3 regions of the Micromonospora sp. NPDC049275 genome follow, and region 3 is predicted to be linked to each of the others. Evidence: riboswitches for the same ligand, from Rfam matches in the RefSeq annotation. Region 3 holds a riboswitch; each other region holds the start of a gene.
What was found. A riboswitch is a leader RNA that binds a small molecule or an ion and turns the genes downstream of it on or off. The one in region 3 is predicted to bind cobalamin.

Region 1 (9,766 bases), on a different contig from region 3:
AGCAGGGAGAGCGGCAGGATCACCCGGTAGCTCGACCCGGCGAGCAGCCGGACGGTGTGCGGCACGATGATGCCGACGAAGCCGATCAGCCCCGTCGCGGAGACCGCCGCGGCGGTGCCCAGCGACGCGGCGGCGATCAGCAGGTAGCGGGAGCGCTGCGGGTGCAGGCCGAGACTCTTCGCCTCGTCGTCGCCGACCGTGAGGACGTCCAGTTCGCGGCGGTGCAGCAGCACCACCACCGTGGTCAGGGCGGCGTACGGCAGCACCAGCAGCACGTCGTGCCAGCCGGCGGTGGCCAGCCGGCCGAGCAGCCAGGAGTAGACCGGCTGGATGCTGTCGGAGTGCCGCTGGAGCAGGTACGTCTGCCCGGCGGAGAGGAACGCGGAGACCGCGACCCCGGCCAGGATCAGCATCGCCGGGGACCTGCTCCGCCCGCCTGCCGCGCCGAGCAGGTAGGTCATCGTCACGGCGAGCAGCGAGCCGGCGAACGCGGCAAGCGGAATGGTCAACGGCAGCCCGGAGATCGCGCCCTGTCGACCGACGCCGCCGAGGGCGATCACCGCGGTGACCGCGAGGCCCGCGCCGGCGGCCACGCCGAGCAGGTACGGGTCGGCCAGCGGATTGCGGAACACGCCCTGGTAGCAGCCGCCGGCCAGGGCGAGCAGACCGCCGACGAGCAGGCCCAGCACGACCCGGGGCAGCCGCAGTTCGGTGACGATGGCGATCTCGCGCTCGGTCAGCCCGCTGTCGAGGTGCACCCCGGGGATCAGGTTGAGCAGCTCGGCGGCGACGCTTCCCGGCGGCAGGCTGACCGGCCCGAGCGACACCCCGGCGAGGAGCGCGACGAGCACCGCGAGGACGCCGGCGACCAACCAGCGCTTGCGCACTCCGGCGGGCCGCGACCGGGCGGGGGGCAACCCCGCGTCCCGACTGCCGGAGGGCAGCCCGCCGGGCCGGTCAGGAGACGGCAATCCAGCGACGGACGGCGGCCCGCCGGGCCGGGACGAGGATGGCGTCCCGGCCGGCGGGTTGGCGGGTGGCGGGGCGGCCATCGGCGGTGTCCCGGTCACCGACGGACGTCGGTCACGCGGGCACCTTGGCGACCGCGTCGATGATCACCCGGAGCAGGTCCACGACACGGGGGCCCCAGCGGGAGGCGATGTCGTCGTCAAGCGTGACCACCTGGTTGTTCTTCACGGCGGTGAGGCCGGACCAGCCGCTGCGGGCCTTGACCGAGTCGGCGTTCTGCTGACAGCACTTGGAGTCGGCCAGGAAGACGAAGTCCGGGTCGGCCTTGACGATGACCTCCTGGGACAGCTGCGGGTAGCCGCCGTTCTTGCCGTCGGCGTCGGCCGGGTCGGCGATGTTGGTCAGGCCGACCAGGCTGTAGATCGAGCCGATGAACGTCTTGCTTGTCGCGCTGTACAGCTCCGGGCCCAGCTCGTGGTAGTAGGTGAGCTTCTCGGTGCGCTGCGGAAGGTCCTTGACCAGCTTGGCGATGTCGTCCTTCATCCGGCTGGCGACGTCGGCGGCCTGGTCGGCGTGCCCGGTCAGCTTGCCCAGGTCGGTGATCTGCGCGTACGAGTCGTCAAGCGTGGTGGCCGCCGGGGTCAGGTACACCGGGATCTTCAGCTTGCCGAGCTGGTCGACGATCTTGTTGGTGTCGTTGGAGAGCACCACCAGGTCGGGGTTCTTGCCGGCGATCGCCTCGGCGTTGGGCTGGAAGCCCGACAGGTCGGTCTTGGGCGCGTCGGCCGGATAGTTGGACTGGTCGTCCACCGCGCTCACCTGCGGGCCCGCGCCGATAGCGAAGAGCATCTCGGTGGCGCTGGGCGAGAGCGACACGATCTTCTCGGGACGCTTGTCGAGGGTGAGCGCGCCGACCGTGACCGGGTAGCTGGCGGCCGCGGTGCCCGTGGCCGGCTTGTCGTCGGTCTTCTCGGCGCAGGCGCCGAGGGCGAGCGCGGCGACCGCGAGGGTCGCGGCGAGGAGCCGAGGGGTACGTCTGGACATGGGGCCTCCTGTCGGTCGAGGAGTGTGGTGCTTCGCCGACAGGACTTCCGTACGCCCGCCCACGAGGCGCCCTTCCTCGAGAGCGCGTTTCGCGACCCGTCCGCAGGCGACCTGGCTCGTCCCCACCGTCGGGCGGGGCATCACAGTTGCGGGACAGCACCGGTTTCGCACCGGCTTCGCTGCGGAGTGGTCGATAAGACGGTAGCGCACCGCCGGGACGTGCCGAATCGATCAAGTGCTGATCAGAACCCGTCGATCGATGCGGTGGACGTAGGGGCGGCATATGTCCCGGATCCGGAGTCTCGGGAGCGGGTGGTGGGGCCCCGCAGGGGCGGAACGGGGCCCCACCCGATCAGGAGGCCGTGATGGTGACGTTGTCCACAGCCGCCTCCACCAGGCTGGCGCCGGAGGCGTCCGCCGCCTCGACGAGGATCCGCACCGACTGGCCGGCGTACGGGGTGAGGTTGAGGTTCGCCACCGCCCAGCTCCCGTTGCGGTTGGCGGCCGCGCCGGCCTGGGTGAGCAGGGCTGTGGTGCCGCCGTTGTGCACCACGCTCACCCGCAGGTAGTCGGCCGACGAGGCGTTCGAGCCGTGCGCCAGGTACCAGGCCAGCGAGAGGGTCAGCGTGCCGGACGACGGCAGGGCCACCGCCGGGGACCGGGCGCTTGTCACGCCCCCGTCGACGTCGTGGTCACCCGCCGCCGAGCCGGCGAGCCGACCGGTGACCAGGTCGTTGGATCCGGCGTACGGGGTGAGCTGCTTCGCGCCGGAGGACGTGGTGGCCTGGGCGGCGCCCCGTTCCCATGCCCCGAGGGTGGCGGTGTCGGTGCCGGCCGGGTTGGTGGTCCAGCCGGTGGCGGTCTCGAAGGTGTCCGACCAGACCGTGGTGCCGCCGCCACCGCCGCAGTACTGCGACTGCTTGCCGATGGCCCGGTACGGGCAGTCGGCGTACTCGCTGAGCAGCAGCACCGCCTCCCGGTTGCGGGTGGTCTGCGCGGTGATCACCTCGTCGGGTGGGTAGAAGCCGCCGCCGCCGGACGAGCCGGGGTACATCTCGAAGGTGTACGCCCAGATGTTGTGGGTCGCCCACATCCAGTCGAGGCTGTCCCCGTCGGTGATGTAGAGGTCGCTGGACTGCTCCGGGGTGTAGTTGTTGGTGGCCGCCATCTGCTGACCGATGGTGGCGAAGGTGTTGTACTGGTCGGCGCTCATTCCGGTGGCGGTGTTCGCGGTGGTGTAGCCGTACGGCCAGAGCACCAGCTGCGAGTACGTGTGGAAGTCGATGTTCGCCTTGATCTGCTGGACGCCTCCGACCACCCGGCCGTTGACGAAGTTGCGCAGCGCCTGGGTCTCCGGCGCGGAGAACGCGGACGGGCCACGGTAGGTCTCCGACGAGGTCGACCCGGAGGAGCCGCCGCAGCAGCCCCAGTTGTAGCCCCAGTTGCGGTTGAGGTCGGTGCCGACGTTTGACGAGCCGCTGTTGGGCTGGCGGTTCTTGCGCCAGGACCGGTACGAGCCGGTGGCGATGTCGTACTCACTGCCGTCCGGGTTGACGGTCGGCACGATCCAGATCTCCCGGCCGTTGACGAGGTTGGTGATCCGGGAGTCGCTGCCGTAGCTGTCGGTGAAGAGGTTGAGCAGGTAGATCGCCATCTCGACGGTCAGGTGCTCGCGGGCGTGCTGCTGGGCGTTGAACAGGATCTCCGGCTCGCTCTCGTCGGTGCCGACGTTGTCGGAGATCTTCACGGCCATCAGGTCGCGGCCCTCGTACGACGTACCGATGCTGGTCTTGCGGGCGATGGCCGGATGGTCGGCGACGACCTGGTTCACGACGGCGGTCAGTTCCGCGTAGTCGTGGTAGTTGGAGTCGGCGGGCGGGAACGCGAGGGTGCCCACCTCGCCGGCGCCGCGTTCGGCGTTCGGCGGCGGGGCGAGCGGTTCCAACCGGAAGCCGAGCTTGCCGATGGCGGCGGCCTCGGCGGCGGTGGCCGAGATGTGCAGCACGCCGTGTTCGGAGTAGTCGATTGCGGCCCCGGTGCGGGCCACCGCGTTGCGTTCGGCGAGGGTCCGGGGCCCGAGCACCCGGTAGCCGGCGGCGGCCGGCTCGGCGGTCCGGTCGGGTGCCGGTTGGGCGGCGACAGGTCCGGCGGCGACGGTGACGATTCCCAGCCCGGTGACGACGGCGAGCACCAGGACGCGACGGAGAGGGTGGGGTCTGTCCAGGGTCATGGACTACCTCCTCGGAGGGCGGGATGTCCCGCTCGGTGAAGCACACTTCACCATCAGTCACATGGTCATATCAATATTGCTCGCTGCCTTGGATGCCGTCCCGTCCATCCCAGGTGGACCATCGCGGCGGCAAAGATTTTCTACTGCTGAACATCTGGCGAAACTTCCCTCCAAGCGGAAAACTGACCAGCGACGATGCCCCTCTCGACACCGCGGAGCACCCATGGCCAGTCCCCGCCTGCACGCGGCCGCCCTCGCCGGCGTCAGCGCGCTCACCCTGCTCGCCACCGCAGCCCCCGCGACGGCGGCCCGGCCGCCCTCCCCCGCCCACGACGAGCAGATCACCTTCCAGGACTGGTCCGGCCCCGCCGACTGGCACCGGGGCAGCCAGGACGGCACCCGCGTCGTGCCCGGCGCGCGAGCGGGCGTCACCCTGGCCCGCCCGGCCGGCACCATCGAGTACGCCGACCCGCACACCGGCACCACCCGCACCTGGGAGTACGGCACCTGGACCTCGCCGGTGACCCGGATCGGCTTCGACGCGACCGAGCTGATCGCCTCCTGGAACGCCGAGACCCCCGCCGGCACCTGGATCCAGGTGGAGATGCAGGGCGGCTACACCAGCGGCGACCAGACCCCCTGGTACGTGCTGGGCCGCTGGGCGTCCGGCGACACCGACATCAAGCGGACCAGCGTCGACGAACAGGGCGACCCCTGGTCGACGATCTGGACGGACACGTTCAGCATCGACGACGCCGACGCCGGAGTGCTGCTGCGGTCGTACCAGCTGCGGCTGACCCTCTACCGGGCGCCCGGGCAGACCGCCGCGCCTGTCGTACGGATGCTCGGCGCGATGAGCTCCACAGTGCCGGACCGGTTCACCGTCCCGCCGAGCGCCGGGCACATCGCCTGGGGCGTCGAGCTGCCGGTGCCGCGCTACTCGCAGAACGTGCACGCCGGGCACTACCCCGAGTACGACGGCGGCGGCGAGGCGTGGTGCTCGCCCACCTCCACCGAGATGGTCGTCGAGTACTGGGGGCGCAAGCCGTCGGCGGCCGACACCTCCTGGGTGGACCCGACCTACCCCGATCCGACGGTGAACCACGCCGCCCGGATGACCTACGACTACGCGTACGACGGCGCCGGGAACTGGCCGTTCAACACCGCGTACGCGGCCAGCTTCCCCGGGCTGGAGGGGCGGGTGACCCGACTGCACTCGCTGGACGAGCTGGAGCGCTTCATCGCCGCCGGCATCCCCGTGGTCACCAGCCAGTCCTTCCTCGCCAGCGAGCTGGACGGGGCGAACTACGGCACCTCCGGGCACCTGTTCGTGGTGATCGGCTTCACCGCCGACGGCGACGTCATCGTCAACGACCCCGCGTCGTCGAGCAACGACGTCGTGCGCAACGTCTACAAGCGTGCGCAGTTCGAGCAGATCTGGCTGCGGACCAAGCGCACAAACGCCAGCGGCGGAGTCTCCGGCGGCTCGGGCGGCGTCGCGTACCTGATCAAGCCGACGTCAAAGCCCTGGCCCAAGGTCCCCGGCTCCACCAACTGGTAGCCCCCGCACCCCACCCACCCGGCCCACCGGCCCGGCCCCGGGGCCCACCCCGGCGCGGTGATCATGAAGTTATTGCCCGACTACTCGGCGTGTCGCGGCAATAACTTCATGATCAACTCTAGGAGTCGGTGGGCGGGGTGGGGGGTTGGTCTTCGCCGGCCAGGGCTGCGCGGAGACGTTCCTTCTCCGTGCGGCGGCGGTCGGCCGCGTCGGCCATCTCAGCGGCCATCTCGTCGCGCCAGCCGCGCAACAGGAAGAAGGAGAGCGCGGCGGAGAAGACCAGCGCCAGCATCAACTTCAGAAACACGTTCATGTCGACCAGCCAGAGGCCGGCCAACACGGCGACGAACAGCCCGACCCGGCCCAGCGTGTACTTGACCGCCGCGCTCACCTGCACCACTCCGCTCTCTGCTCGCCCGCCGGTGTCGGCGGAGGTCGACCCGCCCGGCGGGCGGTCGGGGTCAGCCGGTCCGGCGGGCCAGCCAACGGACGCCGGGGAACCAGACCATCGCGTACGCCACTGTGAACGCCGCCGCCCCCAACGCGCCGGACAGCAGCGCCGGGAACCCGGCACCCAACCCGGCGACCACCAGCCCCACGAGCAGCGCGACGGCAAGCGCGACGAGCGCCGCCACCACCCGGGCCGCACCGAAATCCCAGGCCCGGAAGTCGTCCCAGAACAGCCAGGCCGGCAGGATCACCGCCAGCCAACCGTTGGTGTGGCCGAAGTCGCCGGCGCCGAACGAGGCGAACGCCCACTCGAACAACACGAGCGCCAGCACGCCGATCACCAGGCCGGCCAGGCACACCCCGAGCAGGTCACCAAGGGTACGCACGCGTCCCTCGGCGTCCCGCCGGGGAAACCCGCCCTGCTGCTCGGATCCGCGCTGCTCGGTCATCGACTGCGAGGGTACGTGGTGCCTCAGGCCCAGACCTGCTGCGGCTCGGCGCGGCGCTCGGCCAGCGACGGCGCCTTGTCGTACTCCCGGACCACGTTGTAGCGGGTGTCCCGCTCGACCGGCTGGAACCCGGCATCCCAGATCAGGTGCAGCAGGTCGTCGCGGTGCATGGTGTTCGGGGTGCCGTACGAGTCGGCGTCGTGGGTGATCTTGTATTCGACCACCGAGCCGTCCAGGTCGTCCACGCCGAAGTTCAGCGAGAGCTGGGCCACCGAGAGACCGTGCATGACCCAGAAGTTCTTCAGGTGCGGCACGTTGTCGAAGAGCAGCCGGGACACGGCGAACGTCTTCAGCGACTCGGCCGGCGAGGCCATCGTGGTGCGCGCCTGGATCCGGTTACGGATCTTGCCGTCCGCCGAGTCGACGAAGTCGTGCTGGTAGCGCAGCGGGATGAAGACCGCGAAGCCACCGGTCTCGTCCTGCAACTCGCGCAGCCGGAGCACGTGGTCGACCCGGTGCCGGGGCTCCTCGATGTGGCCGTACAGCATGGTCGCCGGGGTCTTCATGCCCTTGCGGTGCGCGAGGGCATGGATCCGCGACCAGTCCTCCCAGTGGCAGGCGTGGTCGACGATGTGCTGCCGGACCTCCCAGTCGAAGATCTCCGCGCCACCGCCGGTCAGCGACTCCAGGCCGGCGTCCATCAGCTCGTCGAGGATCTCGTCGGCGCTCAGGCCACTGATCTTCTCGAACCACTGGACCTCGGTCGCCGTGAAGCACTTGAGCTTGACGTTCGGCAGCGCCGCCTTCAGCTCGCGCAGCACCTTCGGGTAGTAGCGCCACGGCAGCGTCGGGTGCAGGCCGTTGACGATGTGCAGCTCGGTGAGCTGCTCGTCCTCCATCTCCTTGGCCTTGCGAACCGCCTCGTCGATCCGCATCGTGTACGCGTCCTTCTCACCCGGCTTGCGCTGGAACGAGCAGTACGCACACGACGCCGAGCACACGTTTGTGAGGTTGAGGTGCCGGTTGACGTTGAACATCACGCGTTCGCCGTTGAGCTCGGTGCGCTTGTGGTGCGCCAGCCGCCCCAACCAGGTCAGGTCGTCGCTGTCGTAGAGGGCGATCCCGTCCTCGCGGCTCAGCCGCTCACCGGCGTACACCTTCGCTTCGAGCTCACGCTTGAGTCCGGCGTCCATGGCACGTCCCTTCCACCTGCGGTCCCTCCCGAGGGTACGTCGGCACTCGGGTGGCCCCGGCGGCACGGTCGGCGGCAGCGATCCAGTTCACCGGACTCTCAGCCTCCCGTAACCCGCCGATGCATCGACATCACTGCCATCGTGCGGTAAGACAAGGTGGGGCGGAACTCACACACTGGTAGCGTCCCGACGGCCGTGCCCACCGAGCGCGGCGCCGAGCACCGGACGGGGAGTGGAATGGTCGACAGCGGGCGCGGGCGACGGCAGCGACGACGGAGCCCGGTGATCTCGCCGGTGCTGCGACCGAAGCTCTGGGCCGCCCTGCTCGGCGCGATCGCCGCCGCCGTGCTGGCCACCCCCGCGTACGCCGAGCCCAGCGTGCCCACGACGGTGCCGGACACCGGCGCCCGCCCGCCGGCGATCGGCGCGCCGCAGGTGCCCGGCAGCCCGCCCGTCGTCGGCGTCCCCGCCCCGCCGGTGGCCAACATCGGCACCGGCCCGCTGGCCGCCCAGGTCGCCGCCGCCGAGAGCCAGGTCGGCCTGCTCGGCGACCAACTGCTGCTCATTCGACAGAAACGCACCGACGCGCAGGCGCAGCTCGCCGCCGCCGGCAAGGTGCTGGCGACCACGCAGGACACCCTGCTCCGCGCCCAGCAGGCAGCCGACGCGGCCGCCTCGGACGCGGTCAAGGCGGCTGCTGCCCTGCCACCCGGCGACTTCGCCGACGACATCCAGGGCCTGAGCCGGCTCCAGCGGATCAACCGCGGCCAGAAGGTCGAGGGCGCTACCACCGCCGTGGCCGGCGAGTTGTCCCGGGCCCGCGCCAGCGAGCAGGCCGCCTACCAGGCGCACACCACTGCCAAGGCCGCCGTCGACGCCGCCGAGGCCGAGTTCGCCACCGGCGAGAAGGCCCTGCGCACCGCCGAGGCCAGCCTGCTCAAACTGCGCAAGGACAACGCCGCGCAGCTGATCGAGATCGAGCGTCAGCAGGAGGCCAGCGAGCAGCAGCTGGGCGCGGGTTACGTCGCCGGCCAGAGCAGCAACGGGATGTCCGCGCACCCGCGGGCGCTGGCCGCCGTCCGGTACGCGCTCGCCCAGCGCGGCGACCCCTACAAGTGGTCCGAGGAGGGGCCGGACGCGTTCGACTGCTCGGGTCTGATGTGGGCGGCGTACCGATCCCCGGGGGCCGACTACTTCGACCTGCCTCGGGTCTCCCGCGACCAGTACGCCGCCACCCGGGCCCGCACCGTGCCGCAGAACGCACTGCTCCCCGGCGACCTGATGTTCTTCGCCTCCGGCAGCAGCTGGACCACGATCCACCACGTCGCCATGTACATCGGCAACGGCAAGATGGTGCAGGCGCCCACGACCGGCGACGTGGTCAAGGTCTCGGTGGTCAACTGGTCCCGGCTCTACGCCGCGACCCGGGTGATCGGCGCGGTGCCGACTCCGAACGTGCCCCCGCCCCCCACCACCAAGCCGACTCCCCCGCCGAAGCCGACGCCGACCACCAAGCCGACGCCCAAGCCGACCGGATCGGCCACCCCGAAGCCCACCGGCACCCCGACCCCGACTCCGACCCCGAAGCCGACCGGCGGCAGCACGCCGACCCCGACGGGCAGCCCGACCAACACGCCGACGACCCTGCCGACGCCGCCCACCACGGCACCGGCCAGTTCGTCGGCCTCCGTGCCCGCCGCGCCGTCCACCAGCAGGAGCGGAACGACAAGCGACAGCCCGACGAGCAGCTCGAGCACCGACCGCTGAGCCACCACACGGGCTCCGGCTGTCCGCCCGGGGCGATCTGTGGCACGGTGACAACCAGGCACACCCGGTCCGATGTCACGGGCCGGGTGCGAGCGTGGCGCGG
Region 2 (9,766 bases), on a different contig from region 3:
CCCGCCTGCAGCGGGACCTGACCGGCAAGGCCGACCACCTGGCGCGGACGTCGGTGCAGGCGGTGGCCCGTACGGTGGTGGAGCAACTGGCCGCGCCGCTGCGTGCCGAGCTGGCGACGCAGGAGGCCGAGGAGCAGTCCGGGCCGATCTCCCGGCTGCACGCGGCGCAGCGGGAGGTCGACGAGCTGCGCCGCTGCTCCACCCGTTGGCAGAACACGCTCGCCGACGAGATGGCCGACCTGCTCTCCGACATCGAGTACGACCTGCGCGACAGGACTCGTCAGATCCTGCGTGCCGTCGACGAGGCGTTCGACACGGCCGATCCCCTCACCGCCTGGGACACCTTCGCCGACTGGCTGGAGCGCAGCCTCGTCGAGGCCGCGGAGGCCAACCACGAGTGGCTGGTCCAGCGCTGCGACTGGATCGCGCGCCGGGTGGCCGCCACCTTCGACAGGTACGGCCACGACGTGCTGCCGCCCTGGTCGATGACGATGCCTGAGGATCTCGGCGACCGGCTGCCGGACCTGGAACGGCCGCGGATCGACAGGTTCACCACGGGTCAGAAGCTGTTCACCGGCATGAAGGGCTCGTACGGCGGCATGCTGATGTTCGGCCTCGCGACGACCCTGGCCGGAATGCCGATGATCAACCCGGTCTCGGTCGGCATCGGCGCGCTCTTCGGCGGCAAGAGCATCCGCGACGAGGGCAAGCAGTTGCTGCGCCGCCGGCAGGCGACAGTCAAGACGGCCATCCAGCGGCATGTGGACGAGTTCTTCGTCCGGATGGTCCGGGACTGCCGCGACGCCGCCCGCCAGGTGCAGCGGATGCTGCGCGACCACTTCACGGCGCTGACCGAGGAGTTGCAGGAGGCCATCGTGCAGTCGTTTCGCAGCGCGAAGCAGGAGGCGGACACCGATGTCGCCCTGCGCGAGCAGCGGCAGCGGGAGATCCGGCTGAAGATGACCCGCCTGGCCGCGCTCTACGAGCAGTCCCAGCAGTTGACCGCCACCCGCGCCACCCCGGTACTGCTGGAGCCGGGGGCATGACGGTCGGGGTGCGACTGGACGAGGCGGCGTGGGGGCTGCTGCACCGGGCCATGGACCTCTACCAGCACGACGCGCGGGCGGTTGGGCGGTTGCGGCACCAGGTGGCGCGGCTGGAGCAGCCGCTGCGGATCGCGGTTGCCGGCCCGTGGCGTGCCGGCAAGTCGACGGTGCTGAACGCGTTGATGGGGGAGGAGGTCGCGCCGGTCGAGGGCGCGGACGGCGTCTTCACCTGGTACGAGGACGGCCCTTCGCCGCACGCCACCGCCTACCCGGTCGGCCAGCCGCCGCAGGAGCTGACGGTGGTCAAGTCGGCGACCGGGATGCGGGTGGATCTGGGCTGGCGGATCGGGGAGGTGCGCGACATCGTGGTGCGGTGGCCGACGCGGGCGCTGCGGCAGGTGACGCTCATCGACACCCCGGCGCTCGCCGCGGTCGACGAGCAGGGCCACGCGCCGGTGCTGGATCGCGTCCTGCGGGACTCCGACGCGGTGCTGTTCCTGACCCGCGACGGCCGCGACAGTGACCTGCGGGTGTTGGAGTCCGCTCGGGACAGTGTCGTCGGGCAGGCCGCCCCGGTGAACGTGATCATGGTGTTGTCCCGGGCGGACGAGGTGGGCGGCGGCCGGATCGACGGGCTGCTCACCGCGCGCCAGCTGGCCCGCCGGCACCACCGTGATCCCCGGGTGGGCGCGCTGGCCGTGAACGTGGTGGCGTGCAGCGGGGCGATCGGTCTCGCGGGCCGGATGCTGAGCGAATCCGACTTCGCCGCGCTCGCGACGCTGGCCGGGGCGTCCCGCGTCGAGTTGGAGGCCCACCTGCTCTCCGCCGACCGCTTCGTCCGTGGCGAGCTTCCGGTGCACCTGGATTCGGAGGTGCGCGCCGCTCTGCTGGACCGGTTCGGACTCTTCGGGATCCGGCTCGCGACGACCCTGGTCCGCAGCGGGTTCGACACCCGGGTGACCCTGTCGGCCGAGCTGATCCGACGCAGTGGGCTCACCGAGCTGCGGGAGTCGATGACCCGATGTTTCGTCGATCGTCGCGACACACTCAAGGCACGCTCGGCGCTGGCGGCCGTGGAGGCCCTGGTGCGGGCCGAGCCGGTACGCGGCGCCGACGAGTTGGTCGGTGCGATCGAGCAGATCCTGGCGGGCGCACACGAGTTCCGGGAGCTGCGCCTGCTGGTGGCGCTGCGCAACGCCCGCCTCGGTTTCGACGCCGAGTTGGCCGCCGAGGCGCAGCGCCTGGTCGGTGGTGACGGGGTGGGTCTGGCCGCGCGGCTCGGCGTCGAGCACGAGGCGACCGTGCAGCGGCTCTGGGAGGTCGCCGCCGACGCGCAGTGGCGGTGGCGGGACCGGGCCGAGGATCCGCTGCTCCCGCTGGCTCAGCGCCGGGGCGCGGAGGTGGTCGTCCGCAGTTGCGAGGGGATGCTGGCCGAGTTGGCCGCGGGCGGTCGCTGAGCGTCGTACGCCCGGGGCGTCCACATATCGCTCGCGGGCTCATCCGCTCGTCGGCCCGTCCGGCCAGGTCCGTCGGGCAGGTCTGTCCGCCAGGTTCTTCCGTGCGGGCGCCGGTGCCCCACGTCTGGGGCAGCTCTACAGGGGCCACTTCCGGCCCCCCTCGTCACCGGTTCGGCGGTGTCGCCGTCGCAGGTTGCGGTGGCGCGCTCAGCCGGAGCTGCCACCGTCGGCCGTGGTCGGTGAGCCGGACGATCGCCAACGGCTCCACGTCCAGCTGCCGGTACGTCGCCAACGGCAGGCCCAGGGCGTGCACGACCGCCACCCGGATCACGAGCGGGTGGGTGACGGCCGTGACCCGTCGGCCGACGCCGCGCTGTTCGTCGAGCCACCGGCCGACGCGCTCGCGCAGGTCGGCCACGGATTCGCCCCCGTGCGGCGCGGCGTCCGGGGTGGACATCCACTCGTGCAGGGCGTCGGGTTGCGCGGCGGCGATTTCTTCCAGTGACCGGCCGGTCCAGTCGCCGTAGTCGCAGTCGACAAGCGCCGTCTCGACGGCGGGCGCGAGGCCGAGGGCGTACGCGGTCTGGACGGCCGCCGCCGCGGGGCTGGACAGGCAGGCGTCGGTGTCGCTCGACGACGCCCGCCGGACCAGCCCGGACAGGGCGAGGGCTGCGCGCCGGCCACCCTCGTCCAGTCCGTCGTCCCCGCCGAAGCGGGCTCGCCGCAGGGCGGCGGTGTGACCGTGGGCGACCAGCCGCAGGCTGGTGGCGCTCACCCGGCCGGTTGTGCGTCGGCGACCGCGCGCTGCCGGTGCATCAGGGCTGCGAAGAGCAGGCCGATCCCGGTCCACAGCACCACCTGGGTGCCGAGGGAGGCGAGCCGGAAGCTCCACAGCAGCGTGGCGGGGAAGTCACCCGGGACCTCCTGGAACGACGGCAGCACCACGTAGGCAACGCCGGTGACCAGCAGGAAACCGCCGACCGCCGCGCTGGCGCGCAGCCACACGGGCGCCTGTGCGCCGACCGACCGGTAGCCCAGCGAACCGGACCAGACCGCCACCAGCCCGAGGACCACCAGCAGCAGGTAGGTGACCGTGCGCTGGTTGATGGTGGCCGGGTCGCCGACGGCCGGGGGATTCGGCGGGTACTTGAGGAACGGCACGATCACCGCGCCGAGCAGCGCGCCGCCGGCCAGGAGCAGCCCGGACCGTCCGTCGTCAGGGGTCCGTCGCCGCCGGGTCAGCAGGACGTACGCCGTGGCCAGCAGGCCACCCATCGCGGCGCCGAACAGTGCGGTGGCCAGGAACAGCCCGCCGCGCTGGCCGTTCCTGCTGACCAGGGCGTCCTCGTCGTGCTGGTGCCCACCGGTGGCGGGTTCGGCGTGTGTCGCCGCCTCCTCGATGGCGATGGCCGCCTCGACGTGGGGTTCGCCGACGACGTAGGCGAACGTTCCGGCGAGCAGACCGGCCACCAGGCCGGCGAGCAGCCCGCGCAGGAGAACCGTGACGAACGTGGGTGCGGTGCCGGTCAGTGGCACGGGACACCGAGCAGGTGCCGGCCGTCGTGCATCAGCTCGTGCAGGTACATCCCGCTGCGCGAGACCGCGCCCTGGTCGAAGGCGACGAGATAGGCCAGCAGGGTGAGCACGGCGACGGTGGCCAGGACCGTCCACAGGAGACGGGTCGGGACAGCGGGGTGCACCAGCGGCTGGCTGGACGTGGAACTGGACATGTGTGCACGAACCTCCTCGGGGATGACGCGTCCCCATCGCAAGGCTGCGGACGACCGAGCGTCCTGGCTCGCGGCTCCCCAGGCCGGGGACCGCTCACAGTGGCGCGACCGCGCCGGATTCTCACCGGCTTCCCTCGCGTCGCCGCAGATGTGGGTCGACCGTATCGGTGCCGGTTCTCCTCGGTCAAGCCGGCGACGAAGTCCGATCACGACGCTGCCCCACGGCCGCCCACCCGAGGGCGTCGACCGGATCGACGACGGCCGTCGCGGGCGGCCGCGACACGCCCGGCCCCGACATGTGGGGTGTGACAAACCCTGTCGCCCCTATATATGGTGTCGACCGCAGCTGGTTCGGCCACTCACCCCAGGGTGGCCGAGGCAAGAGGGAACCCGGTGAAATTCCGGGACTGCCCCGCAGCGGTGAGTGGGAACGACAGCCGTCATCAGCACTGGGCCGCCATCTGGCCTGGGAAGCGACGGCCAGTAGGAGACCGGGTGACCCCGGTCGTGCCCGCGAGTCCGAAGACCTGCCAGCGCGCCGCGTACCCGCATCCGGGTGGGCGGTGGTCCGAGGCCGCGTGGGACGGCCGACGCCTTTCGGATCCACGCCGCCGTCGGCGTGGCGTCCGTCGGTGTCGGTCGCCTCGCGCCGAGGGCCATCAGGTCCTCAAACTCGCGAGGAGTGAGTGGTGACAGTTACCGAGGTGACCCCGGCCGACGGCGACACGGCCCTGGGGCGTATGCCGACGCAGGTCCGCAAACGCGACGGCGGCAGCGAGCCGGTGGACGTGCGCAAGCTCGTCGCCACGGTCGAGCGTTGGGCCGACGACCTGCCCGACGTCGACCCGCTGCGGGTGGCGACCCGCACGATCAGCGGCCTGTACGACGGCGCGACGACGGCCGAGCTGGACCGGCTGACCATCCAGACCGCTGCCGAGATGATCGGTACGGAGCCGCAGTACTCGCGCCTCGCCGCCCGGCTGCTGGCCAGCCACGTCGAGCGGGAGGTACGCCGGCAGGGCGTCACCTCGTTCAGCGCGGCGATCCGGGCCGGCCACGCCGAGGGCCTGATCGGAGACGAGACCGCCGCGTTCGTCGCCGCGCACGCCGGCACGTTCGACGACGCCGTCGACGCCGACGGCGACCGTCGCTTCGAGTACTTCGGCCTGCGCACGGTCTACGACCGGTACCTGCTGCGTCACCCCACCAGCCGGCTGGTGCTGGAGACCCCGCAGTACTGGCTGCTGCGGGTGGCCTGCGGCCTGTCCCGTACGCCGGACGAGGCGGTGGACTTCTACCGGCTCATGTCCAGCCTGGCCTACCTGCCCAGCTCACCGACGCTGTTCAACTCCGGTACCCGGCACACCCAGATGTCCTCGTGCTACCTCGTCGACTCGCCGCGCGACGAGCTGGACTCGATCTACGCGCGCTACGCCCAGGTCGCCAACCTGTCCAAGTTCGCCGGTGGCATCGGCATCGCGTACTCCCGGGTCCGGTCCCGGGGTGCGCTGATCCGCGGCACCAACGGCCAGTCCAACGGGATCGTGCCGTGGCTGCGCACCCTTGACGCGAGCGTCGCGGCGGTCAACCAGGGCGGTCGACGCAAGGGCGCGGCCTGCGTCTACCTGGAGCCGTGGCATCCGGACATCGAGGAGTTCCTCCAGCTGCGGGACAACACCGGCGAGGACGCGAGGCGTACCCACAACCTGAACCTGGCCAACTGGATCCCGGACGAGTTCATGCGCCGGGTCGAGGCCGACGAGGTGTGGTCGCTGTTCGACCCGGACGAGGTGCCCGAGCTGCCCGACCTGTGGGGGGAACGGTTCGACGCCGCGTACCGGGCGGCCGAGGCGCAGGGCCGCTTCGTGCGGCAGGTGCCGGCGCGCGAGCTGTACGGGAAGATGATGCGGACCCTGGCCCAGACCGGCAACGGTTGGATGACCTTCAAGGACGCGGCCAACCGGCTGTGCAACCAGACGGCCGAGCCCGGCAACGTGGTGCACCTGTCCAACCTGTGCACCGAGATCGTCGAGGTGTCCAGCGACGCCGAGACCGCGGTGTGCAACCTCGGCTCGGTGAACGTGGCCGCCCACCTGACCGAGAGCGGCATCGACTGGGAACGGCTGCGTGCCACGGTCCGGACGGCTGTGACGTTCCTCGACCGGGTCATCGACATCAACTACTACCCGACCCCGCAGGCCGCGGCGAGCAACCCCCGCTGGCGGCCGGTCGGGCTCGGGCTGATGGGCCTGCAGGACGTGTTCTTCGCGCTGCGGCTGCCGTTCGACTCGCCGGCCGCGCGGGAGCTGTCCACGCGGATCAGCGAGGAGCTGTACCTGACCGCGCTGGAGACCTCCGCCGACCTGGCGCGCGAATTCGGGGCGCATCCCGCGTTCGCGCAGACCCGGGCCGCGCGGGGCCAGCTCCAGCCCGACCTGTGGGGCGTCGAGGGTACGCAGACCGCGCGCTGGGCCGCGCTGCGCCAGCGGGTCGGGGCGTACGGGCTGCGCAACTCGCTGCTGGTGGCGGTCGCGCCGACCGCGACCATCGCCTCGATCGCCGGCTGTTACGAGTGCGTCGAGCCGCAGGTGTCCAACCTGTTCAAGCGCGAGACCCTGTCCGGGGAGTTCCTCCAGGTCAACACGGCCCTGGTCGGCGAGCTGAAGGCGCGTGGCCTGTGGACCGAGCGGATCCGTTCGGCGATCCGGCGCGCGGAGGGGTCGGTGCAGGCCGTGACGGAGCTGCCGGCCGACGTGCGGGAGCTGTTCCGCACCGCGTGGGAGCTGCCGCAGCGGTCGCTCATCGACCTGGCGGCCGCCCGCGCGCCGTTCATCGACCAGTCCCAGTCGCTGAACCTGTTCCTGGCCTCGCCCACCATCGGCAAGCTCTCCTCGATGTACCTGTACGCCTGGAAGACCGGGCTGAAGACCACCTACTACCTGCGCTCACGCCCCGCCACGCGGATCCAGCAGGCAACCGTCAGCGCGGTCGCACCCGTCACCGTCGACGCCGAGGCGCTGGCCTGCTCGCTGGAGAACCCCGAGTCGTGCGAGGCGTGCCAGTGACCGTTCCCGACACCACCACCGACACGAGGACCACGCACATGCTGCTCGACCCCGGGATGGATCTCACTCTCCGCCCGATGCGCTACCCGCACTTCTTCGACCGGTTCCGCGCCGCGATCCGCAACACCTGGACGGTCGAGGAGGTCGATCTGCACGCCGACCTCGCCGACCTGGACCGGCTGTCGCCGGCCGAGCGGCACCTGGTCAGCCGCCTCGTGGCGTTCTTCGCCACCGGCGACACGATCGTCGCCAACAACCTGGTGCTCAACCTCTACCAGCACGTCAACAGCCCGGAGGGTCGCCTCTACCTGTCCCGGCAGCTGTTCGAGGAGGCCGTGCACGTCCAGTTCTACCTCAACCTGCTCGACACGTACGTGCCCGACGAGACCGAGCGGTTCGCCGCCTTCGCCGCGATCGAGAACATCCCCTCGATCCGCCGCAAGGCCGAGTTCTGCTTCCGCTGGATCGACTCGCTCGGGGAGTTGCGGGAGCTGCGGTCCCGCGAGGACCGGCGCGCGTTCCTGCTCAACCTCATCTGCTTCGCCGCCTGCATCGAGGGATTGTTCTTCTACGGCGCGTTCGCGTACGTGTACTTCCTGCGCTCCCGTGGCCTGCTGCACGGCCTGGCCTCCGGCACCAACTGGGTCTTCCGCGACGAGTCGATGCACATGGCGTTCGCGTTCGACGTGGTGGACACGGTGCGCGCCGAGGAGCCCGACCTGTTCGATGACGATCTCGCCGACCAGGTCCGCCAGATGCTCATCGAAGCGGTCGAGTGTGAGGTCCAGTTCGCCGAGGACCTGGTGGGTCAGGGCGTGCCCGGTCTCACTCTCGCGGACATGCGGGAGTACCTCCAGCACGTCGCCGACCGCCGTCTCGCCCAGCTCGGCATCGCCGGGCACTACGGGTCGGCCAACCCGTTCGCCTTCATGGAGTTGCAGGACGTGCAGGAGCTGTCCAACTTCTTCGAGCGGCGGGTGTCGGCGTACCAGGTGGGTGTGACCGGTTCGGTGGCCTTCGACGACGACTTCTAGGACCCCCACCCCACCCCCTCCCCACCCCGTCGACCAGGAAGTTGTTGCTCCCTATCGGCGTGTCAGGGGCACCAACTGCATGATCAACGTCGGCGGCGGGCGAGGTGGGGGTGGGGCGGGGGTGTTCTTGGGGGTGGGTGACTGTCAGGCGGGGGAGCAGGTCGGGGTGATGGTCGGAGGCGTGCTGGTGGCGCTCGTGCTCAGGTAGCCCGCGGTGGTCGACGTGCCCGGCGCGAGCTGCCCGTTGTAGGCGGCGTTCGCGACTGTCACCTGGCTGCCCGTCTGGGTGAGGGCGCCGTTCCAGACCTGCGACACCGTCTGGCCGCTGGGGAGGGTGAAGGTGACCCGCCATCCGCTCAGCGAGGAGGCCCCGGAGTTGGTGACCGTCAGCCGCCCCTCGAATCCGCCCTGCCAGGTGTTGACCACGGTGTTGGTCACCGCGCAGGACTGCCCGGCCGGGACCGTCGGCGTCGGGGTGGGAGTGGACGTCGGGGTCGTCGTCGGAGTGGGCGTCGGGGTCGGGGTGGGCGACGACGTCGCGGTGGGGGTCGGGGTGGGCGTCGTGGTGCCGCCGGCCTGGAACTGCCACCAGTTGAGGTTGAACAGGTTGCCGCTGCCGCCGGTGAAGCGCAGGTAGAGATCCTGGGTACCGGTCGCGCCGCTGACCGGGCAGGAGACGGTCTGCCAGGTCTGCCACCCGCCGGTGCCCGGCACCGCGCAGCTGCCCACCCGGGTGCCGGTGGGGCTACCGAGGCGCAGTTCGATCGTGCCACCGGACGTGGCCGAGGCGACCCGGGCCGAGAAGGACGTCGCGCCCGTACCGAATCCCACGCCCTTGACCTTGATGTAGTCCCCGTTCTCGATCCACCCGACGTTCATCCCGCCCTCGCTGGCCGGCTCGGTCTCGATGCCGGAGCCCCAGGCGATGGTCTCGGCCTCCTGCCGCCCGTACGGGTTCAGGGTGCCGATCTGGGGCGCGCCCGTCGTGGTCATGGTGATCGTCGGGATGGTGCCGTTGGTGTTGTAGGTGAACTTCTCCACTGCCACCGAGCGGGTGTACCCGCTGCCGCCGGGCAACGCTCCGTTGTGGTAGAAGAAGTACGAGCCGCCGTTGAAGTCGATGACCCCGGGGTGGTTGGTGAAGCTGGCCCCCTGGCGGGGCATGATCGTCCCTCGGTAGGTCCAGGGTCCGGTCGGGCCGGTCGCCGTCGAGTAACCGATGAACTCGGAGCAGCACTCCGCCGCGAACACGTTGTAGTAGATGCCGTTGCGCTTGTAGACCCACGGACCTTCCTCGTAGAGGGTCGGCCGGCTCGCGTTCCCCGTCCGGGTGCCGAACCCGGCGGTGGTGAGTGGGATCTTTGTGGCGCTGCCGCTGTAGGAGATCATGTCCGCGTTCAGCCGGACGTACCACAGGTTCGGGTTGCCCCAGTA
Region 3 (9,766 bases):
GCCTCCCGGATGTTCCTGCCCCAACCGGCCGTCGACGCGGCCAACCAGACGGCGGACACCAGCCCGGCCGGCCGCCGCCGCGCCCAGCTCGCCGCCTGGCGTGAGCCGCGCACCCTGCTCATCGGGCTTTTCGTGCTGGTGGCCGCATTCGCCGAGGGCAGCGCCAACGACTGGCTGGCTGTCGCCTTCGTCGACGGTCGGGACCTGAGCGAGGCGGCCGGAGCGGCGGTCTTCGGCGTGTTCGTCGTCGGTATGACCCTCGGGCGGACCGTGGGCACCGTCGCGCTGGACCGCTGGGGTCGGGTGCCGGTGCTCAGCGGCACCCTCCTGCTCGCCGCCGCCGGCGCCACTCTGGCCGTGCTTGCCGGCTCCGGGCCGGTTGCCATCGTCGGCGTCGCGCTGTGGGGCCTCGGCGCGTCGCTGGGCTTCCCCGTCGGCATGAGCGCGGCGGCCGACGAGGAGGCGCACGCGGCGGTGCGGGTCAGCGTGGTCGCGGTGATCGGCTACACGGCTTTCCTGGGCGGGCCGCCGCTGCTGGGCCTGCTCGGTGACCACGTCGGCACCCTGCGGGCGCTGCTGGTGGTGCCGCTGCTGCTCCTGCCGACGCTGGCGCTGGTGCCGGCGCTGCGCGCGCCGCACACCGGCGAGCCGGCGCCGGCGGCGCGGGAAACGGCCGACGAGTCGGCTCCGGCAGCACGATAAAACTAACCCGGATCGGGGTTCGGCGGTATCGGGTGCGCGGCCGAGTGCGCCGCGTGCCCGCGCTGGCTACGGTCGCCCGATGCCAACCGACGAGATCACCGCCGCCGCGGCGGGCAGCTGGACCCTGGGCGACCGCACCGTGCATCGGATGGGCTTCGGCTCGATGCGGATCACCGCGAACCCCGACCGGGACCGGGCGATCGCGGTCCTGCGTCGTGCCGTGGAGCTGGGCGTCAACCACATCGACACGGCCGCCTTCTACGTCTCACCCGGTGGCACCCTGCGGGTGGGCACCGGCCCCGTCCGCTACGCCACCGAGCTGATCCGGGCGGCGCTCGCCCCGTACCCCGAAGACCTGGTCATCGCCACAAAGGTCGGCTTCGGCTACGACCCGGTGACCGGATTCGCCGAGGCGGTCACCGCGGAACAGCTCCGCGCCCAGGTCGAGGAGAACCTGCGCCGCCTCGGCCGCGACCAGTTGGACGTGGTGAACCTGCGCCTGGGCCGGGGACCCGGCCCGGTGCCGTTGGCCGAGCGGTTCGGCGTTCTCGCCGAGCTGCGCGCCGCCGGCCTGATCCGCCACCTCGGGCTGTCCGGCGCCCGGCTCGAGCACCTGGACGCGGTGGCGGACATCGCGCCAGTGGTCTGCGTGCAGAACAACTACGGCGTGGACGCGTACCGGGAGCAGGACGCCTTCGTGCACGCCTGCGGCGAGCGGGGCATCGCCTACGTGCCCTTCTTCGCGCTGGCCGGCACCAATCGGGAGGCGGGCGCGGGCGCTGCGCAGGGCCCGGCCGTCGAGGCGGTCGCCCGGGCCCACGGCGTCACCCCCCAGCAGGTACGCCTGGCCTGGACGCTGCACCAGGGCCCGCACGTCCTCGCGATCCCCGGCACGGGCGACAAGGCCCACCTGGAGGAGAACATAGCGGCCGCCGCCCTGCGCCTAACGCCCGAAGACCTGACCCACCTGGGGTGAGCCCTGTCCCCGGCCCACCAGCCCGGTGATCATGAAGTTGTTGTCGTCGATGTCGGCGTGTCGTGCCGCTAACTTCATGATCACCGGAGCCAGACCCGGAGGGGGCCTGCGGGGAGGAAGCCGGCTTGGCGGGCGGGTGGTAGGTCGGGGGCCGTCTCGTAGCCGACCAGGGCGACGCCGGGCCGGGTGGCGACGACCCCACGCCAGATCGCGGCGGGGTCGCCGGTGTTGGCGAACAAATTGGAGACGCCGGACGGGTCGTCGCCGCTGACCACCGCCCCGCCGACGACCGCGCCCCGCTCGTCGTGGCGGGCCAGCACGCGGACGCGCGGGACGGCCAGCAGCGCCGGGCGGAACAGCTCCCCGCCGCCGTGCGCGCTCGCCCAGGCCGCCAGCCCTTCCGCGCTGGTGACCGGGGTGAGCGGCGGGTCGGTGAGCGGATCGGTGGGCGGGCGGTGGATCCAGTGCGCCTCGAAGAGCACCCGGAACCCGTACGCCGAGAGGTCGAGGTCGGCGAAGCTGTCCTTCACCGACGCGCCCGCCCCGGCGTCGATCCGCGCCAGCAGCGCCTCGGGGTCGACGCCGGGGCGCAGGGTGACCGCGTCGGGATACCACTGCGGGGAGCGGCGGGGCACCGACCACGCGTCGGCGTCGATCCGGCCGGTCAGCCCGTGGCTGGCGCACACGGCGGCGCACCAGTGCGCGTTGTCGTACGCCGCCGCCTCTCGCACGTCAGTCGACACGTCCGGCAGCCTACGAGGTCAGGAGTTGGTGAGGACGACGAGTCGCTGGGTCGCGCGGGTCATCGCGACGTACCTGTCGACAGCCCCCTGGATCCCCTCGCCGAACGTCTCCGGGTTGACGAGCACTACCAGGTCGAACTCCAGCCCCTTGGACAGCTCCGGGGTCAGCGACCGGACGCGATCCGTCGTCGGTCGGTACGTGGGCTCACCGATGACGCAGGCGATCCCGTCGGCGTGCTCCGCGAGCCAGCCGTCGACGATCGCGTCCAGGTCGTGGACCGATCCGTGGGCCACCGGGATGCCGTTGGCGCGGATCGACGTCGGCACGTTCGCGTCCGGGAGGACGGCCCGGATGACCGGCTCGGCCTGCGCCATGACCTCCTGGGGCGTCCGGTAGTTGATGCTCAACGAGGTCATGGTGACCCGGTCGAGCCCGATGCGCCTCAGCCGTTCCTGCCACGACTCCGTGAACCCGTGCCGGGCCTGGGCGCGGTCCCCGACGATGGTGAAACTGCGCGACGGGCAACGCGACAGCAGCATCTGCCACTGCGCGTCGGTCAGCTCCTGCGCCTCGTCCACGACGATGTGCGCGAACGGGCCGGCCAGCAGATCCGGGTCGGCGCGGGACAGGACTGCCTCGTCGACGAGCGCGTCCTGCAGATCCAGTTGACGCAGGCTCGACAGCACGCCCTCACCGTCGTCGTAGGCGTGCGCCTCGATCAGCTCGTCGACGACGGTGGCCATGCGCGCGCGTTCGGCGGCGATCGTGGCCTCGTGGCGGCGGGCACGCCGGGACGACTCCGGGTCGCCGAGCCGCTGCCGTGCCGCGTCGAGCAGGGGCAGGTCGGACACCGTCCAGGCGCGGGCGTCCGCGCGCCGCAGCCGGCGGATGTCGTCGGGGCCGAGCCAGGGGGCGCACCGGCGCAGATAGGCGGGCACCGACCACAGGTCCGCGACGATCTCCGTCGCGTCGAGCAGCGGCCAGGCGTTGTGGAACGCCGTACGCAGGTCGCGGTTGCGCAGCAGCGACAGGCGTACCAGGTCGTCCGACTCGTCGCCGTCGTACTTCCCGAGCAGGATCGCCAGCAACTCCTCCCAGATCTCGTCCCGCGCCTCGTTGTGCGGGGTGCCGGGTCCGGGCGCCTCGAACGCCTGAGCCCAGTCGTCAGCGCTCAGCCGCAGTTCGGTGTCGCCGGCCGTGACCGTCGTCGCCGTGGTCGGCGGCTCCTCGTAGAACCGCACGGCCGCTTCGATCGCCCGCACCAGGTCGGCGGAGGACTTCAGGCGGGCCACCTCCGGGTCGGTCTCCACGGTCGCCGTGGCACCCTCCGGGACGAGGTCGCGCAGGGTGCAGGTCTGCACGTCCTCCTCGCCGAGGCTGGGCAGGACGTCGGCGACGTACGCCAGGTAGGGCTGGTGCGGCCCGACGAACAGCACCCCGCCGCGGCGCTGGCCGAGGCGCGGGTCGGAATAGAGCAGGTACGCGGTGCGGTGCAGGGCCACGACTGTCTTGCCGGTGCCCGGACCACCGTCGACGACGAGGGCGCCTCGCGATCCGGCCCGGATGATGGCGTCCTGGTCGGCCTGGATGGTGCCGAGCACGTCGCGCATCCGGGCCGACCGGTTGCCGCCGAGGCTGGCGATGAACGCGGACTGGTCGTCGAGCGCCGCGTGCCCCTCGAACCCGTCCGGGGTGAACACCTCGTCCCAGTAGTCGCGGATCCGGCCGAGCGTCCAGCGGTACCGGCGGCGGCTGGCCAGACCCATCGGGTTGGCGTGGGTAGCCCCGAAGAACGGCTCGGCGGCCGGGGACCGCCAGTCGAGCAGCAGCCGACGACCGCCCCCGTCGGTGAGGCCGAAGCGCCCGATGTAGACGGGCTCCGGATCGTCGGCGCTGACGATGCGTCCGAGGCACAGGTCCAGACCGAAGCGACGTAGGGCCCGCAGACGACCGGTCAACCGGCGGACCTCCTCGTCGCGGGCGACCGCCTGGCGCCCCTTGCCGGCGGGTGCCCGGCGCTCGGCGTCGAGGCGGTCGGACAGGTCCGCGATCGACTGCTCCAGGCTCGCCGCGATGACGGCGAAGTGCTGCTCGTCACGGGCGATCAGCGCCGGATCGGCCTTGGCGGCGAGGTTGTCGGGAAGGTCGAACACGGCGTCCGCCGCCGACGACTTGTGCATGTACTGGCTCCCGTTTCCGCAGGTCCTGGCCTTGGACGGGCAATTCTGCGGTACACCTGGGGCCTTGCCGCAAGTCCCCCCATGCGGTATATGTTGGATATGGCGGGAGGTGTGTCGCCCCTCCCGTGCGCCGAGTGTCCCTGCGGCCCGCTGTCCCTACGGCCCGGTGTCCCTGTGGCCCGACGAGTCAGATTTCTCCCACCCGGCGTGCAGCCCATTGCCAGGAATCGGTGCTGAACTGGAGAGGCGTCCGAGGAGAGGGGCTGGGCATGAGCTGGTTCAACAGGCGGTCACGGGGCGCCGAGGCGACCCCGACGAAGCTGGACCGCGAGGCCACCCGGGACGACCTCGCCGCGCTGGAGGCGTTCGTCGCCAGCCGTCGGGGAGTGGAGTTCTACCTGGAACCGGAGACCACCGCGACCGACACCACGGTGGTGGCGATCGCCCACGACGGCGAATGGATCCGCCGCCGCACCGGCACACCCCGCGCCGCGGGCGCCATCGCCCGCAAGCACGCGGTTCCGCTGTACGAGGCGGCCCGCACCGGCTACCCGGAGCGCATGCGCACCTGGAACCGGGCGCACCCGGAGCGTCACGCCCGCTGAGCCTCGGGCGGGGCGCGTCGGGGTCCCGATGACGTGGCTTCGGGGCGGGATCAGTCGGTTTGGACGTACGACCGAGCCTGCTGCAGCGTCATGGGCTCGGCGTGGCTGGAGACGTACCAGCCGTGGTCGTCGTCGAGCAGCCGGCGGATCAGCGCCAGGTCGAGGCCGTCCTCGGGCCGGCGCAGATGTGCCGGTGGCGGGTAGAAGCAGTCGCCCAGCAGCAGGACGCCCGAGTCGGGCACCGACACCACGATCGAGTCCGGCGCGTGCCCGCCGCCGACGTGGCGCAACCGCACCCCGACCGGCAGCTCGTCGGTGTCGGTGAACGTCCGGGCGGGCGGCAGAACGGCGAACCCGTCCCACGAGTCCATGGCGAGCGCCCGGGCCCGGAAGCTCGGGCCGAGGCGTGGATCGGCCCGCACCTGCTCGCGCAGGTAGCGGTGACTCCACGGCCGGGCGGCCTCCGCGCCGAGCAGCGGTACGCCCGAAGCGTGCCCGATGATCTCGACCCCGGGCCAGGCGCAGGCACCCCACACGTGGTCCCAGTGATGGTGGGTGTAGACGAGCCAGCGCGGCTCCGGCAGCCCGGCGGCGGCCAGCGCGGCGCGGATCTCGGCGGCGTGGGCGGGGCTCTGCCCCGCGTCGATCATCACACTGCCGCGCTCGTCGGCGACCACCGCGACACCGGCCTGGACCGCGTCCGGGTCGGGGTCGCCGGGGCACAGCCAGACCCGGCCGGCGAGGTGACGAAACTGCGGGGCGACGATGGCGCTCGACCTCCCGGATCGATAGTGGCCGCTGGATCGGACGTCCCTCGATCCTAGGTGGACCGGTGGCGATCCGCCCTCCCGCCAGGCGACCAGTGCCCGCTTGTCTCCTTCGCTCTGCTTCAGCGGAGGCAACAGTGCCGGCGTCTCTGTGTTGCGTTGGTTGAAGCAGAGCAAAGGGCGCGGACATCGACCCGAAGGCGCCGTCCGAGCGTGTTTTCGAACCCACGCAATCGGCATCTCTCGATCGACGGTGGCCGTTGAGGCGGGAGCCGGGTGGCGTTGACCGGCGGCGCTGCGGTGTGGCAGCATTCGCGGCCTGACGGCAGTGAAGGAAGTCGGTGCGAATCCGACGCGGTCCCGCCACTGTCACCGGGGAGCGATCCCCCCTCGCGAGTCACGGCCGTGTGTCTGCGGTTGGAAGGCCGGGGGAGAGCGTCGATCCGGAAGCCAGGATACTTCGGCCGTCGGGACGTACCCCAGGGCGTGGACACCCGAGGAGGACCCGATGACGCTTGGCGTCTCCATCATCGACGGCGCGTGCCGTTCCCCGCACCGCGGCCGTGTCGTCGCCGCGATCGGCATCGACTCCGTTCACTGCTGAGTTCCGGACCGCGCCGCCCGTCGTCCCCGGCCGTACGCCGGTGAGCGGGCCCGATCGCGGCCTCCGCTGAACCCTGCGCCCATCCGTCGCCAGGCCGCTCCCGCGAGCGTGCCGACGTTACCGTCCGGAGCCTGCCGTGCGCGTTCTGCTGCTCTCCACCGCCGACACCGACCTGCTGGCCGCCCGCGCCAGTGACGCCGACTACCGGCTCGCCAACCCCGCACGGGTCGCCGCCGACGAGGTGCCCGCCCTGCTCGACGGGGTCGACCTCGCCGTCGTACGCCTGCTCGGGGGTCGGCAGGCGTGGCCGGACGGCCTCGCCGCGGTGCTCGCCACCGGCGTGCCGACTGTCGTGCTCGGCGGCGAGGCGGTGCCCGACGCGGAGCTGATGGCCGTCTCCACGGTGCCGTCCGGGGTGGTCACCCAGGCGCTGGCGTACCTGGTGGAGGGTGGGCCGGACAACCTCGGGCACCTGGCCCGGTTCCTCGGCGACACGGTGCTGCTCACCGGCGAGGGGTTCGCCCCGCCCGCGCCCACCCCGGCGTACGGGGTGCACGGCGAGCACCCGACCGACCCGGACCGGCCCACCGTGGGGATCATCTTCTACCGGGCGCACGCCCTCGCCGGCAACACCGCGTTCGTCGACGTGCTGGCCGACGCCGTGCGGGAGGCCGGGGGCAACCCGCTGCCGATCTTCTGTGGCTCGCTGCGCGGCCTGACCACCGGCGCCGGCCCACTCGGGCTGTTCGCCCGCTGTGACGCGCTGCTGGTCACCGTGCTCGCGGCCGGCGGCGCGGTCGCCGCGGACGCCTCCGGGGGCGGCGACGAGGACGCCTGGGACGTCGGCGCGCTAGCCGCCCTGGACGTGCCCGTCATCCAGGCGCTCTGCCTCACCAGCACCCGCGAGCAGTGGGCCGGCAGCGACGCCGGGCTGTCCCCGTTGGACGCGGCCATGCAGGTGGCGATCCCCGAGTTCGACGGCCGGATCGTCACCGTGCCGTTCTCGTTCAAGCGGATCGACGCCGACGGTCTCTCGGTGTACGCCGCCGACGCCGAGCGGGCCGCCCGGGTGGCCGGCATCGCGGTGCGCCACGCCCGGCTGCGGTACGTGCCCAACGCCGACAAGCGGGTCGCCGTCGTCCTCAGCTCGTACCCCACCAAGCACTCCCGGGTGGGCAACGCCGTCGGGCTTGACACCCCGGTCTCGGCGGTCCGGCTGTTCGCCGCGCTCGCCGAGGCGGGTTACGACCTGGGTGACGCGCCGCCACCCGAGGACGGCGACGCGCTGATCCACGCGCTGATCGCCGCCGGTGGTCACGACGTGGAGTGGCTCACCCCGGAGCAGTTGGCCGCCGCCGAGGCCCGGATACCGGGGCAGACGTACCGGCGGTGGTTCGACCAGGTCCCGGCCGAGCTGCGCGAGCGGATGCGGGAGCACTGGGGTGAGCCGCCCGGCGAGCTGTACACCGAGGGCGGCGACATGGTGCTCGCCGGGCTGCGCTTCGGCAACGTGGTGCTGCTGATCCAGCCGCCCCGCGGCTTCGGGGAGAACCCGATCGCCATCTACCACGACCCGGACCTGCCGCCGAGCCACCACTACCTGGCCGCGTACCGCTGGCTGGCCGCGCCGGTCGCGGACGGTGGGTTCGGCGCGGACGCCGTGGTGCACCTGGGCAAACACGGCACCCTGGAGTGGCTGCCCGGCAAGGGGCTCGGCCTGGCCGCCGACTGCGCGCCCGACGCGGTCCTCGCCGACCTGCCGCTCGTCTACCCGTTCATCGTCAACGACCCCGGCGAGGGCACCCAGGCCAAGCGCCGCGCGCACGCCGTGGTCATCGACCACCTGGTACCGCCGATGGCCCGCGCCGAGACCTACGGCGACCTGGCCAAACTGGAGCAACTGCTCGACGAGTACGCGACAGTGCAGGCCCTCGACCCGGCCAAGGTGCCCACCGTGCGGGCGCAGATCTGGGACCTCGTCCGCGCCGCCGAGCTGCACCACGACCTGCACGCCGAGGCGATGCCCGACGCCGACGACTTCGACGACTTCGTGCTGCACCTCGACGGGTACCTGTGCGAGGTCAAGGACGTGCAGATCCGCGACGGGCTGCACATCCTCGCCGACGCGCCGACCGGCGAGCCGCGGGTCAACCTGGTCCTCGCGGTGCTGCGCGCCCCGCAGATCTGGGGCGGCGCCCACGCCCTGCCCGGCCTCCGGCAGGCGCTCGCCGTCGCGTACGGCCTCGACGAGCAGGAGCTGCTCGCGTCGCCCGGTCAGCGGATCGCCCTGCCGGTCGCGCTTACCGACGTGGTGGACGGGCCGGCCGGCACCGCCGCCGACGCGATCGACCTGATCGAGGCCCTCGCGCGACGGCTGGTCACCGGAATGGAGACCCTGGACTGGGACGCCGAGGCCGTCGACGCGGTGGTCGTGGAGGTGACCGGGCAGCAGGTCCCGGACGTCGCCGCCGTGCTGCACTTCGCCGCCACCGAACTGGTGCCCCGGCTGGCGCGCACCACCGACGAGCTGACCAACACCCTCGGCGCGCTCGACGGCCGGTTCGTGCCGCCCGGCCCGTCCGGCTCACCCACCCGGGGCCTGGTAAACGTGCTGCCCACCGGCCGCAACTTCTACTCCGTCGACCCGAAGGCCATCCCGAGTCGCAACGCGTGGGACGTCGGTGTGGCCCTCGCGGACTCGCTGCTGGCCCGGCACCTCGCCGACACCGGCACGTACCCCCGCTCGGTGGGGTTGACCGTGTGGGGCACCAGCGCCATGCGGACCCAGGGCGACGACATCGCCGAGGTGCTCGCGCTGCTGGGCTGCCGCCCGGTCTGGGACGAGCGGTCCCGGCGGGTAACCGGCGTCGAGGTGGTGCCGACCGCAGAGCTGGGCCGCCCGCGCGTCGACGTGACAGTGCGGATCTCCGGCTTCTTCCGTGACGCGTTCCCGCACGTGGTGGCGCTGCTCGACGACGCCGTCCGGCGCGTCGCCGCGCTGGACGAGCCGGACGAGGACAACTACCTGCGGGCGCACGTCGCCGCCGACGTCGCCGAGCACGGCGACGAGCGGCGGGCCACCGCCCGGATCTTCGGCTCCAAGCCCGGGGCGTACGGCGCGGGCCTGCTGCCGCTTATCGACGCCCGGACGTGGCGCAGCGACGCCGACCTGGCCGAGGTGTACGCGG

Region 1: it holds a riboswitch for cobalamin, as region 3 does, so the genes downstream of both, ACGFIE_RS02850 (ABC transporter substrate-binding protein) here and cobN (cobaltochelatase subunit CobN) in region 3, are expected to answer to the same signal.
Region 2: it holds a riboswitch for cobalamin, as region 3 does, so the genes downstream of both, ACGFIE_RS24415 (ribonucleoside-diphosphate reductase subunit alpha) here and cobN (cobaltochelatase subunit CobN) in region 3, are expected to answer to the same signal.

Annotation. Positions count from the first base shown of each region.
Region 1 covers NZ_JBICSN010000001.1:604,718-614,483, forward strand. Annotated here, with positions in the region: gene ACGFIE_RS02845 (FecCD family ABC transporter permease) at 1-917, opposite strand, end outside; gene ACGFIE_RS02850 (ABC transporter substrate-binding protein) at 1,084-2,013, opposite strand; cobalamin riboswitch at 2,097-2,242, opposite strand; gene ACGFIE_RS02855 (M14 family metallopeptidase) at 2,366-4,243, opposite strand; gene ACGFIE_RS02860 (C39 family peptidase) at 4,467-5,804, shown strand; gene ACGFIE_RS02865 (DUF4229 domain-containing protein) at 5,923-6,195, opposite strand; gene ACGFIE_RS02870 (hypothetical protein) at 6,266-6,703, opposite strand; gene mqnE (aminofutalosine synthase MqnE) at 6,727-7,896, opposite strand; gene ACGFIE_RS02880 (C40 family peptidase) at 8,134-9,663, shown strand.
Region 2 covers NZ_JBICSN010000009.1:83,634-93,399, forward strand. Annotated here, with positions in the region: gene ACGFIE_RS24390 (dynamin family protein) at 1-1,046, shown strand, start outside; gene ACGFIE_RS24395 (GTP-binding protein) at 1,043-2,503, shown strand; gene ACGFIE_RS24400 (histidine phosphatase family protein) at 2,667-3,278, opposite strand; gene ACGFIE_RS24405 (CbtA family protein) at 3,275-4,039, opposite strand; gene ACGFIE_RS24410 (CbtB domain-containing protein) at 4,030-4,233, opposite strand; cobalamin riboswitch at 4,292-4,366, opposite strand; cobalamin riboswitch at 4,564-4,783, shown strand; gene ACGFIE_RS24415 (ribonucleoside-diphosphate reductase subunit alpha) at 4,974-7,298, shown strand; gene ACGFIE_RS24420 (ribonucleotide-diphosphate reductase subunit beta) at 7,337-8,332, shown strand; gene ACGFIE_RS24425 (family 43 glycosylhydrolase) at 8,477-9,766, opposite strand, start outside.
Region 3 covers NZ_JBICSN010000002.1:402,917-412,682, forward strand. Annotated here, with positions in the region: gene ACGFIE_RS07270 (MFS transporter) at 1-702, shown strand, start outside; gene ACGFIE_RS07275 (aldo/keto reductase) at 782-1,678, shown strand; gene ACGFIE_RS07280 (hypothetical protein) at 1,759-2,421, opposite strand; gene helR (RNA polymerase recycling motor ATPase HelR) at 2,440-4,602, opposite strand; gene ACGFIE_RS07290 (hypothetical protein) at 4,872-5,207, shown strand; gene ACGFIE_RS07295 (MBL fold metallo-hydrolase) at 5,258-6,109, opposite strand; cobalamin riboswitch at 6,306-6,435, shown strand; gene cobN (cobaltochelatase subunit CobN) at 6,715-9,766, shown strand, end outside.